DNA from 4 places in the Saccharobesus litoralis genome. Region 2 is predicted to be linked to each of the others. Evidence: predicted binding sites of a transcription regulator. Region 2 holds the regulator's gene; each other region holds the start of a gene.
What was found. The regulator FNR, encoded in region 2, switches genes on or off when oxygen is low (the NO sensors DNR and NnrR bind a similar motif). The targets are predictions, from matches to a motif close to TTGATCTAGATCAA.
Positions count from the first base shown of each region.

Region 1 (3,199 bases), 1.2 Mb from region 2:
CTCCAAACCATGTTGACAATCCTGATACAATAATTCAAATGTGCGCTGTAACTCTTCTGCTTGATTGCGAAAATCAATTAACTCGTCACCAATTTGTTCGCGGGCTGATTGTAATGTGGAACACATATTTTTCACCGCGCGTAACACAGGCGCAATTTGCTCAACTAACTGAAAGTAAGTTTTAGCTGATTGAGCTTGCTGGTAGGTCTTTTCTAATTCCACTTCCTTTTGCGCAAAGCTAGCGATATGCTCCATTAAAGGTGCAAGCCCTCTACCACGCAATGTCGACTGCCACTCTCCTGCGGCATTACACCAAAAAAACACGCCTTCTCGTTGTTTATCAGACTTATCAGGTAAGGCGTGTAAAATCAGCAAGTGCTGACCATTTTCAGAAATGACACGTTGTTTACCAACGCTTTTGCCCAATCGAGCCAAAATTCGACTATCAACATCCCATTTACGTGGCAACACGTTTTGCTTCCTTATCCAGTTTAAGATAAAAATTAGCTAGGCATAATGGGAAAAGCCCACGTTATTGTCAATAAGTCGATTGTGGCTCGACGCGCAATATTATCTTACAGTGTATAGTCAAAGCAATCAGGTTTTAGGGGAAGCCGTCAAGCTTCGAGACCCCATGAGCATATGCTCTATTATGTGATTGGGGCGAGTAAGCGCTGACAATGAACCATAAAATCTGAGTGAGAAGACTATATTAGAATGTATACCCCACGGATAAGGTATAAACCATAGGATCGACTGCAACATCCGCTTGGCCTGCAACTTCTAATGCTGTGGCTTTAAAATGCGCCGTAGTATTAATATCGATATAACGCGCAGACGCATTAATATGCCAATCATCATTCACAGCAACATCAAGACCAACTTGAGCCGCTAGTCCCCAAGAGTTGTCCAGCTTCAAGTCTTTAGCGCGTAATCCAACGGACTGAGTCCCCGCGGGTAACCCCAAAGTACTGGCCAAATCAGCAATTGCCGTGTTATTTAAGCCACCAACTTGTATCGAGTCATCTTGCATATTAGCCGCGAAATTATCTTCAAAGAACACCGTATAGTTGATACCTACCCCAACATAAGGCGTAACGCTAGGGGTTAGATTTTTAAAAAAGTATATTGCACTAAGTGTAGGAGGAAGATGCTTAGTTTCACCCAATTTAAGCTCGGTAGCCCCAGATTTAACTTTAATATCATGCTGAAAAGGGGTGGCAGCAAGTAACTCAATCGCCCAATTTTCTGTCAACATATAAGCGAAATTAAGCCCAAGCTGCGAATTACTATCGACACTGGTTGTTAACGCTGGGCTAGCCTGCGATAAATGCACTGTACTATTTGCAGCATAAATAATGGCATCATTATCAGCTGGCTGTACACTAGTCACCCCCGCACGCACTATGATATCACCAGCTTCATAAGCTATTGCCGATTGACTACCAACTCCAGCCAATAAGGCCAAACAAACAAGTGATTTTTTCATAACAGTTACCTTTAATATTCAAAACTGTTATTAGAATAATCACCAGCCATAAAAAATTATTGATTTAGAACAAGTTGCTTAGTTCACAAAACTTAAGATAAATCAGACATTTGATCGAGATCAGTTTATACCTACAAGACAATACCGCTATACTGATTAACTGAGCACCTATTGATATCGTCGGCAAGATGACTATCAGGAAAAAGTTGTACCTGAAGAAAAGCGTTGCTATGAAACGAATTACCCGCATTTTATTAAGCTATTGTATTTATCTAGTAAGCGGCTTGCTTGCGCCTAGCTTGCTAGCCCAAACATCAGCCCAAGCTCAACCGGAAGCGCGTGCCTTGTTGTTTGTTAATGCAGACGAAAAAAATGCTTATTGGCAGAGACAAGTGGGTTTTGCCCAAGCGGTAGCATTAAGCTTCAATATAGAACTCGTCGTCGAGTATATTTCACCTAAAGTTCGCGCTCATTTAAGAGAAGTTGAGCACATCAGTAAAACGCTCGACACCAGCCAAGTTAAGTTCGACTATGTAATTAGTACCTTACCCCAGCAAAATGAGAATGCCTTATTACAAGCGCTCGAAAAGCGCCAAATTCCTCTGTTGTCTATCAAGAGTAATTTGAGCCAGCTTGACAATCAAGTCAGCTCCCCACGCCAAGCTTATCCATTATGGTTAGGTCATATCACCATCGACGATGTATACGCTGGCTTTGTCGCGGCCAAACAACTAATCAATCATGCAGCTAAACACACAGGATGCAAGCCAGCCGAATGCCGCTTTAATCTAATGGCAATTAGTGGTGAACAATACAGTCCTATTGCCCAACAACGCGAAGCTGGGTTACGCAGAGCGTTAAAGTACAGTCAGCAAGTCAATTTAGTGCAAACCATCAATTCTGATTGGTCGCCGGAATCAGCCTATGGCCTGATGAATCAAGCGCTACAAAAGAACTCTGCGGAGCTTTTTTGGGTTGCCGACGCCGATATAGCCCGCGCAACCGTTACCAGCTTGGGCTACAATAATTTTATTGCTGGTGAACACGCGCTAGTGGGCGCAATCGGCTGGTCAAATGATGTTGTCGACTTAATCGAGTTTGGTAATCTGGAATTCAGTTTAGGTGGTGACTTTATGTTGGCAGGCTGGGCATTAATATTAATGACAGACTACTTAAGTGGCCGTGATTTTAAACAAGATAGCGGCGTGTTGATTAAAACCAAATTAAGTAAACTAGATAGAAGTTCGCTTTATAGCTTAGGCCAATTCATTAAACAACCAGAATGGCAGGAAGGTCGTCTGCGCTCATTTGCTAAACGTTATAACCCCAATTTAAAACGCTATTTATTTAGCGCCGAGCATTTTATTCGGCAAGCCGGTGTTGGCGTTAACCCTTAATATTAAACCTCGCGGCCACCGTTCTGTACTGAATAAGCATTTTTGTTCGGCATAAACACAGTGGCGCGAGATTGCTCGTATAACCATAAAACCTAAGCGAGAAGACTAATATAGTCAAAGCGATCAGGTTTTAGGGGAAGCCGTCAAGCTTCGAACCCCCATGAGCATATGCTCTATTATGTGATTGGGGTGAGTAAGCGCAGACAATGAACCATAAGACCTGAGAGAGAAGACTATAACCATTACAGTTCTAATTTATTAGTCCAGTCGATGGGTTTTAAGTATTCGTTTAACTTGGCTTCCGCACTATCCG
Region 1 covers NZ_CP026604.1:2,432,822-2,436,020, reverse strand. Annotated here, with positions in the region: gene C2869_RS08490 (magnesium transporter CorA family protein) at 1-471, opposite strand, end outside; gene C2869_RS08485 (OmpW/AlkL family protein) at 713-1,489, opposite strand; gene C2869_RS08480 (substrate-binding domain-containing protein) at 1,720-2,886, shown strand; gene hemF (oxygen-dependent coproporphyrinogen oxidase) at 3,129-3,199, opposite strand, start outside.
Region 1: the regulator FNR is predicted to act here: its motif matches at 1,549-1,562, upstream of C2869_RS08485 (OmpW/AlkL family protein).

Region 2 (3,199 bases):
AACTTGGGCACCACTTCTTCAGCTAATCCTTCTTCTACTACACAATGCTCTGGTTTAACTTGATATTGGTCAGCGTAGGTTTGCATAGCATCAAGATGGTGTTGTCGTATCGATTCGATATAACTCGATGGATCAAACTCAGGGATTTCAACCGCTAAGCTGACAGGCGTACCAGGGTAGCAATTGACGAGTATGGCATCTGAATGCAAAACGCGAGCGGCCGATTTGGCTTGTTCTATAATTTTTTTATTGAGTGACCTGTGTTCAGCTTCATCGCTACTAACATTGACCGCCGCTATTATTTTACTGTTTTCAGGCCAAGCATGTTCTTTAACTAACAACAGTGGGACTGGACATTTACGTAACAAGTGCCAGTCAGTAGGAGTGAAAATGACTGATTTTAGTACATCATGTTCGTGAGTCGCTTTAATAACCAGATCATAATTATCTTTTAAAACCGTCTCTAATATGGCTTGATAAGGTCGGTTATGCCACAACACTCTTGCATGTAGTTGGCTTGCTTGATCCGCTTTTTTATCTAAAATACCTTCTAGCCAATTACTGCGGTCATCGATAACAGCGCTTTGCATTAATTGGCGCTCTTCGCTAGACAACATAGTCGTCATTTCATATGAAAAGTCGAATATGGTCATTATGGCCGTGACACTTGCCCCTGTTTTGGAGGCCAACTCTATCGCTCGATTTAATGCTTTCTGTTCTGTTTGAGTTGGGTCAATGACGGCTAAAATTCGATTAAATTTTTCCATGGTAGGGATCCCGCTTTGTGAGTGCTTAACAATAATTTTAGTTCAATATTGGCAAAACAGCGGGAATTTAGTTGATACAGAGCAAACAGGCGTTTTGGTTAATCAACGTTAAGATATTGGTGGTCAGCGAAGGCTAAAAACAAAAAGCCAGGTCAAACCTGGCTTTTTATCAATTCAATTTGTTTTGCAAAATTAGCAGAGTATGTTGTTACGGCTGCCTGATAATTCATCTAAGCCTTTATGGTCGACAATACTGATAAATTTTCCGTTAACGCTAATTAAATTTTCTTTTTGATAGCGGCTGAGTAAGCGGCTGATAGTTTCGACAGTTAAACCTAAGAAGTTACCAATATCAGCGCGGGTCATGGTTAACCGGAATTCGTTTGGTGAAAATCCGCGTTGCTCAAATCGATAGGATAAGCTACTGATAAACGCTGCCAATTTTTGCTCGGCGGTTTTGCGGTTTAATAATAACACCAGCTCTTGATCTGAGGTGATTTCATTACTCATTAATTTCATCACTTGCTGGCGCAGTTGCGGCATATTAGCTGATAAGTTATCAAGTGTGTCAAACGGGATCTCACACACTAATGAGGTTTCTAATGAGACAGCAAAACTAGGGTGAATTTTATTATGGATGGCATCAAAGCCAATAATATCACCGGGTAAATGAAAGGCGGTTATTTGTTCATCACCTTGGCTCGAAATAGTATAAGATTTAAACGAGCCAGAACGCACGGCATACAAAGATTTGAATGGTTTACCGGCTTCAAATAGTTTTTCCGCTTTTTGGAATGGGCGCTTGCGATGAATGATTTCATCAAGCTTATCCATATCTGTTTTATTTAAAGACACGGGTAAACAAAGAGAGCTGATACTGCAGTTATTACAACTAACTGCACATGAAAATCCTGAATTTTCCATTGAGATAACCTTAGCGACCTTATTAATCGTACAGTCTACGACAATATCCTAAAGTTGCAATACCCCTACGAATATTGTGTATATTCCATAAGCGCATAAAGATAGTCCAGCCACTAACTTTACCTGATTATGTTTTAATAATTGCACAACCTGCTGAGACATAAAGGAGGTTGTTAGCATTGAAGGTAATGTACCAATTCCAAAGCAAAGCATGATTAATGCGCCTTGGTAAAGGCTAGTGCTGCTCATGGCCCATGCGACAGTTGAGTAGACTAATCCACAAGGCAGCCAACCCCAAAGCGCACCGGCCACAAAGCGTTGGCTAATGGATTTTTGCTTTAAGGTTTTAGCTGCATGGGGTTGAATTAGTTGCCAAAGCGGCGTGAATAGTTTTTCAAAGTAGTTAATGAGTAAACTAAGGCGAGCAACGTATAAGCCCATTAATATAATTAAGCTACCTGCTAGCACTTTGACCACAATTAGAGCGGGCTTAATCTCACTTAGCAAGGTTTGGCTAGCCAAACCTACCAATGCGCCAATTAACGTATAGGTGGTTATTCTGCCTAAATGATAAGCGGCGATGGCAACACAATTTTTATCATGGCCAATAGCTGCGCTGATCCCGCCACACATGGCAAGGCAATGTGATGATGCCAAAAAACCAATGGTAAATGCGCTGATGAGTTCAGTTAGCATACTGCTTATGACAAATCACTTTCTTGCTTGGACGATTTTTGGTGATCCGTTGGTGTTTGTTCTTTAACCGAGCCATCGACTACATCATTGGCGGTTGCGGGCTTATTTGGCTTATTTTCATCATCAAAAAGAATGTTATAGGCTTGTCTGTCTAGGTCATCAAATTGTTCGGATTTAACCGCCCAAAAAAACACACCTATAGCAATTAATACAATAACAATAGCAAGGGGGATGAGTACGTAAACTACGTTCATAATTTTAAAAGCCGAGTCGAGTTGATAACAACCAGTAGTGAACTTAATGACATACCAAATACTGCAACGTAAGGTGATAGTATGTTCATACAAGCTAATGGCAATACTAGCGAATTATAGCCTAATGCCCAGCATAAGTTTTGCTTGATAATAGTGTTAAGCTTGTTTGATACCGTAAATATCCAGTTAATTTTGTTAAGCTGGTGACTCATTAAAATAATATCTGATTTTTGTTTACTTAGATCGGTGGCGTTGGCCACTGCAATGCTGATGTCGGCAGCAGATAGCACCAAAGCGTCATTTATACCGTCGCCAACCATACCCACTAATTTGTTTTGTTGCTGAATTTGATGTAATTGACTCACTTTGTCTATTGGTTTTAATTCAGCAAAATAGTCACATTGTAGGTGATTGGCCGCAGATGCCACTGACGTTTTTGTATCACCACTTAAAATTAACTTTTGGCAAGGTAGATCTTTGGCCATGGATAATGCGTCTTCTCGCAGTGGATCAGCCAAATAGATAGCCGCAATGAGTTGCTCGTTAACACTGACCAAT
Region 2 covers NZ_CP026604.1:3,678,955-3,682,153, forward strand. Annotated here, with positions in the region: gene uspE (universal stress protein UspE) at 1-767, opposite strand, end outside; gene fnr (fumarate/nitrate reduction transcriptional regulator Fnr) at 960-1,691, opposite strand; gene C2869_RS13165 (sulfite exporter TauE/SafE family protein) at 1,740-2,387, opposite strand; gene ccoS (cbb3-type cytochrome oxidase assembly protein CcoS) at 2,393-2,641, opposite strand; gene C2869_RS13175 (heavy metal translocating P-type ATPase) at 2,638-3,199, opposite strand, start outside.

Region 3 (3,199 bases), 1.9 Mb from region 2:
CCAAGCTGAATTACAAACCCTAGCCACACAAGTGCGCACGCAATTAGCCAAACTAGACGTTGAGCAACACCTGTTCGCCGAGCAGCCCAGTTCTGGCAACTATCTTAATATCGAGCTAAAGCCACAAGCGTTACGCGAATACGGCATGACAGTGAGTGACCTACATGTTTGGATAAACCAAGCCATAGGCGGGCAAACTTTTGAGCAAATGTTCAAAGCAGAAGAACGTTTTGCGATTAAATTACGCTTGGCTAAAGCTTATCGACAAACGCCCGAAGCCATCGCTAGTTTGTTAATTGATACACCAAGTGGTGCGCAAGTCACATTAGATACACTCGCCTCACTGAATTTTACTCAGGGCGCAAGCTTAGTTAAAAGCGAAAATGGCTTAAAAACCGCCACCTTGTTTATTAGTACGCAGCACAACGCGCAAGACTATATTCAACAAGCTACGCCTTTGCTTAAACAAGTAGACTTACCTGCACGCTATTTTGTGACTTGGTTAGGCGATTATCAGCAGCAACAAGCGGTTACCCAAAAGTTATTGTGGATAGTGCCTGTCGTGCTCTTACTTATTTATATGTTGCTGTACTTAGCGTTGCAAAGTCATAAACAGAGTTGGATTGTGTTAAGTGTTTTGCCTTTTGCGTTAACTGGCAGCCTTTGGTTTATTTATTGGATGGAGTTTGCCATCAGTTTAGCGGTTATCATTGGCATGATAGCCTTAGCGGGTGTCGCGGCCGAGTTCGCTTTGGTAATGTTGCTGTACTTAAATCAAGCAAGAAAAAATCCAGATACTTCCCCCCTACTAAATAGCGACTCAAGCCTTAATAGCGGAGACAGTAAGGCGCTCATTATGCAAGGTGCTCTGCAGCGTATCCGCCCTAAAGTGATGACTGTCGCCACCTTGTTATTAAGTTTGTACCCTATGTTTATTGGCCAAGAAGTCGGTTACGAAGTGATGCAGCGCATAGCGGCACCCATGCTAGGCGGTATGATTTTAGCACCACTAGCTTCGTTATTATTGGTGCCGGTTTTATATAACCTAATCAAGCCCAAAGTTTTGTAGATACGAGTTGTTCATTGCATAAGCCAATCTAGCGGTTGTAGAGCATAAGCTTTACACCGCTCGTGCTTTAACTCAAAGTTTTGAATGGTTGAGTTTATAACCTTGTGCTAGCCGAAATAAATTCGGCCTTACAATGGTTCTGGTCTTTAATTTTGAGCCGGTGAACAAGTTGCGATCAGCTAATTAACGCTGTGGCTCGTCAATAATTTTTTCGTGGTAGCTGTCTTTGATTTTCTTAATTTTTTTAACCACTTCGCCAATAACCTTGCGGTCACCGGTTTGAATAGCCGCTTCGAGTTCGGCCAGCGTGTCACCAATTTCGACTAAGCCTTTATCATAATCCGCTTGATCTTCTGGCTTAACTTGCATGGTTTTGGCCATTGTTAACGCCAGTTTAAACTGAGCCAAGCCTTGCTCACGCTCGTTTTCCTGCTTGGCTCTTGCTAGCGTTTTTAGTCCTTGTGCCATGTCTTGCATTGCATCTTGTAACGGTGTGGTTCGAGTACAAGCTGATAACGCCAATAAAGTGATTGCGGCTATACCGATTTTTAAAAAGTGAGACATCTTAAACTCAATAATTGATTACGCATTGTAGTGATTATATGTGGTGAATATACCCAAGTCGCTAAGCTGTGGCTAATAATAAAATGGCGATAGGAATAACAAGCTCTAATGTGGTCTTTTCAATTGTGAGTATGTTGTTCTTAGACAAGGTCGCCGCTGGAAACCAAGCCTGTAGCAGCTCAGTTGCTATTGTCGAAATAAATTTCGACTAAAACAAGCTTAACTGCCGATCAATGATTCGTTCAAACGACTGACCAACAAAAGGTAAAATACCATCGGCGATGGGTTTAAGCTGTTTGTCGATATAATGCTGGTAATCAAAATTAGCCGTTTGATAATTGATCGGCTGGGCACCTTGCGTTGTCAGCACGTATTTAACCCAGGCTTTTTTGTCGTACTGCAGGGGTAAATGACGTTTGGTATTTTCATCATCGGCAATCCGCGCGGCTTTAACATGCGGCGGCACGTTTTTCACATAATCACTCAGCTTTTGCCGTAAACGCTTACGATAAACGAGTTGTTGATCGCGCTCGCCATTCAAGGTTTGCGTGACCACCTTTTGCACATAATCTTGCACATCTTCGTCGTTAAACACTTTTTCATACAAGGTGGTTTGAAATTCTTTAGCTAGCTCTGTCCAATCACTACGAACGGTTTCTAGCCCTTTGAATACGGTTTGTATTTTACCGTTTTTATTAACCGTGCCAGCATAACGTTTTTTACTGCCCGCTTCCGAGCCACGAATAGTCGGCATTAAAAAACGCTGAAAGTGAGTTTCAAATTCTAGCTCTAGGTAACAATCCAGCGCAAAATCGTCGCGTAAAGTTTGTTGCCAGTTTTGGTTGATCATATCAGCTAACGAATTGCCAATATCAGCCGCTTGTGACGGGCTAATATCACCTTCCAACCAAACAAAGGTTGAGTCGGTATCGCCGTAAATCACCTTGTAGCCTTGCGCTTCAATCCATTTAGCCGTTTGCTGCATAATTTGATGGCCACGCATAGTGATTGAGCTCGCTAAACGCGTATCGTAAAAACGACAACCTCCCGAGCCAAGCACCCCATAAAAACTATTCATTAAAATTTTAATGGCTTGCGAGCGAGGCGCATCTTTATCACGCTTAGCTTGATCACGCTGGCGCCATAGCTCTGAAATAATATCAGGTAAAAAGTGTTTATCGCGCGAAAAATACCCGCCTTTAAACCCCTCTATGGCTTGTTCTGGCGTCAATAAGCCTTCAATTAAGCCCATAGGATCAATCTTAAACGTGCGAATAATTGACGGGTATAGGCTTTTAAAGTCGAGCACTAATACATTTTTATACAAGCCAGGAAGCGAATTCATTACATAACCGCCAGGGCTAGCTAAACCGCCACCTTTAGGTAAATTGGGTGCTATATAACCTGCGCGATGCAGTTTGGGTAAATAAACATTAGTAAATGCCGCAACCGAGCCGCCGATCCTATCCAACTCTAACCCTGTTAGTTGGCTACGTAATATAAGAAAGTCGAGGATTTGAGTATGCTCAAAAATATCAGAGACTAATTGGCAATCTTCAAGATTAT
Region 3 covers NZ_CP026604.1:5,544,089-5,547,287, forward strand. Annotated here, with positions in the region: gene C2869_RS21250 (efflux RND transporter permease subunit) at 1-1,069, shown strand, start outside; gene C2869_RS21255 (cytochrome b562) at 1,253-1,633, opposite strand; gene C2869_RS21260 (DNA polymerase II) at 1,842-3,199, opposite strand, start outside.
Region 3: the regulator FNR is predicted to act here: its motif matches at 1,768-1,781, upstream of C2869_RS21255 (cytochrome b562).

Region 4 (3,199 bases), 1.1 Mb from region 2:
GACGATCGCTGATGTGGCTAACTATACCTATATCGCACACGCACCTGAGGGCGACGTGTCGTTGCAAGATTACGCCAATATTCGAGCTTGGTTAGCTCGCTTTGAAGCACTACCGGGGTTTGTACCAATGCAAAAATCAGCTGTAGGTTTGGCTGCTTAAGGTTATTTGGGGTAGGGCAGAATTTATTTCTGCTGGTATTTTACGCTTTGTATAGCGAGCTGTTTGCAGGTGTAAAACCCGTTGTAGGTGAGCATTTATGCTTACAAGGTTTGTTACAAAAAGGTCCCCCATGAGCACTAAACACGCCTTTCATGCCGGCGAGCGCAAGATCCATCAGGCCTTTGGTATTGAGCAACAAATGCAAGATATAGGTTCGCGAGTTATTCGTGATTTTATGCCACAGCAACATAGTGATTTCTATCAACAGTTGCCGTTTATCTTGTTAGGGCATGTTGATGTTAGAGGCCGACCTTGGGCATCTATGCTGACAGGACAAAAAAACGGTCAGTTTATATTCGCACCTGATAATAAGCACCTTGATATTGAAGCTTCCGCAATTGCAGGTGATGAGCTGCAATATTTGGATGTTGGTCAGCGGGTTGGCATGTTAGGCATAGAGCTGCATACCAAACGCCGCAACCGTTTAGTAGCGGAATTGCAGCGTGATAGTGGTTGGCAGTGGGCATTCAGTGTCATACAAAGCTTTGGTAATTGTCCTAAATATATTCAGCTAAGAGAGCTAAGTTGGATACCTACCACTGAACGTCAACCTATTCGTAAACAAGCTATTAAGCAACTGGATAAAGCCAGCAAAGCCTTAATTCGCCAAGCAGATACCTTTTTTGTGGCCAGCTATTTTGTTGATGAGCAGCAATTAGATCTCGCTAGTAATGGCGCTGATGTTTCACATCGAGGTGGTGAACCCGGCTTTGTTGAGGTTGCTGATTCTGGCTTACTGACTATTCCCGATTATGCTGGCAATCATATGTTCAGTACTTTAGGTAATATAGAAAGCAATGGTAAAGCCGGTTTACTATTTGTCGACTTTGAGAATGGCCATCTATTGAGTATGACTGGTAAAGCTTGGGTTAACTGGCAAACGCCACAACCAGAACAATATCCAGCAGCCGAACGTTTATGGCATTTTCAACCCAGCCAAGGTTATTGGCTATATAACGCTTTGCCATTTCGATTTTCTCGGTCGTAATTTAACAGGAAGCAGCATGCCCTATATCAATATTAAAGTTACCAATGAAGGTGTAACTCCAGAACAAAAAGCTGAATTGGTGGCTGGGGCGACCAATCTAGTGCAGCAAGTATTAGATAAAGACCCATCAACAATTTTTGTGATCATTGACGAAGTTGATACTGATAATTGGGGTATTGCGGGGCGGTTAGTGACTGAGCGTCGTAAAGCTTACGGTTAGTGTTCATGCCAATAAAAAAGCGCAACTTGTTACCAAACTTTTAAAAGAATAAATCACTACAGGGCATCGTAGCAGGATCTAGCTTTTTTAAAAGGCCTCTCAGGCAACAAGGCTTTTGCAAACAAACTCATTTTGTTTGGTACGCGCATAAAGTGTGTGTGCAGCATTTCATTCGACCTAAGCGGCTTACACAAGTATTCAAATAGAGAAAACCGCTAACAGTGTGTAAAACATTATAATCTCCCGTGGTTAATAAATAACCATGTAGCATACGTATGCGTTAACAACATACGTATGCACATGAAAGGTTTTTAACACATCCCAATCTCGCGTAAATCCTGACTTAATTCTTTTTTCTCGTTAAATGATCAAACTTTCGGCGAGTTTTTCTTGATCTAAATTAATAAAGATTCTAAACTTTCAGAAAATATTGAAAGTTTAGAATCTTTAAACATGATACTGACACCGAAACTAGAATCTTTTGTTATGCACTGCGGAGAAATGGGCAGTCGTTGGGGCTTTAACCGCACAGTTGGCCAAATGTATGGTTTGCTGTTGATTAGCGAACAGGCCTTGCATGCAGTGCAGATCAGTGAATTACTTAATATTTCACGCGGTAATGTCAGTATGGGAATTAAAGAATTACAGTCTTGGCGTTTGATCCAAGTAACCCACAAACCCAAAGATCGTAAAGAATACTATGCGCCGGCTGGCTCTATCTTTGAAATGGCATTGCGTGTGTTTGAAGAACGCCGTAAGCGTGAGGTCGATCCAACATTATCTTTATTACGAGATAACTTGTTGGATAAGCCTGCCAATGAACAAGAAGCGTACGCGCAAGGTAAGATGCACGAGATCCACGAGTTATTAGAATCTCTAACAACTTGGGCTAGTGAGCTACAAGGAATGAGCCCAGAAAAACTCGATACCTTAATGAAGTTAGGCTCAGGGGTTGCCAAGGTGATTGAATTTAAAGACAAGCTAATTAAATAAACCACTTATTTATAGTTGTTATGTTAATTGGCTCACTATGCTTGTTTGTAGGCGAGCATTTGCCTGCATGGATGCAGGTACTTAAGATTTGTCGGGAACAAAATCTTGTATGCTTGCAACGCCATTGCAGGTACTTAAGATTTATCGGGAACTAAGAACCCGCTGACCAATATTTACACCAATGTAACTAGCGTACCCATCGGCCTAAAGACCGACCTACAAAAGATTCAACCAATGCCTTGTTGCATGGCGCAGTTATAGGCTAATAGCGCATTGTATTGCCGCTTGCTAACACGTCTAACATTGGTAAGCCGCAATACAAACAAAAGGTTTCTTAAATCTGACATGGAGAACGATCATGCTTGATACGTTTCTACCCGACACCTTAATGTTATCTCGCATTCAATTTGCGGCTAATATTAGTTTTCATATTTTATTTCCCACTATCACCATCGCCTTGTGTTGGTTCTTATTCTATTTCAAATTAAGGTTTGATCTGAGTGGCGATCAGGTTTGGATGCGCGCCTATCGCTTTTGGGTCAAGATCTTCGCCCTAACGTTTGCCCTTGGTGTGGTATCTGGCATTACCATGTCGTTTCAGTTTGGTACTAACTGGCCTGGGTTTATGGAAACCGTGGGTAATATAGCCGGGCCATTACTGGGTTATGAAGTGCTGACTGCCTTTTTCTTAGAAGCAACTTTTCTTGGCATTATGCTATTTGGTATGCATAGAGTGCCGCAATGGCTACACACAGTATCGGCTTTAATAGTGGCGCTT
Region 4 covers NZ_CP026604.1:2,605,452-2,608,650, forward strand. Annotated here, with positions in the region: gene C2869_RS09200 (glutathione S-transferase family protein) at 1-160, shown strand, start outside; gene C2869_RS09205 (pyridoxamine 5'-phosphate oxidase family protein) at 291-1,208, shown strand; gene C2869_RS09210 (tautomerase family protein) at 1,225-1,428, shown strand; gene C2869_RS09215 (GbsR/MarR family transcriptional regulator) at 1,882-2,421, shown strand; gene C2869_RS09220 (cytochrome ubiquinol oxidase subunit I) at 2,780-3,199, shown strand, end outside.
Region 4: the regulator FNR is predicted to act here: its motif matches at 1,819-1,832, upstream of C2869_RS09215 (GbsR/MarR family transcriptional regulator).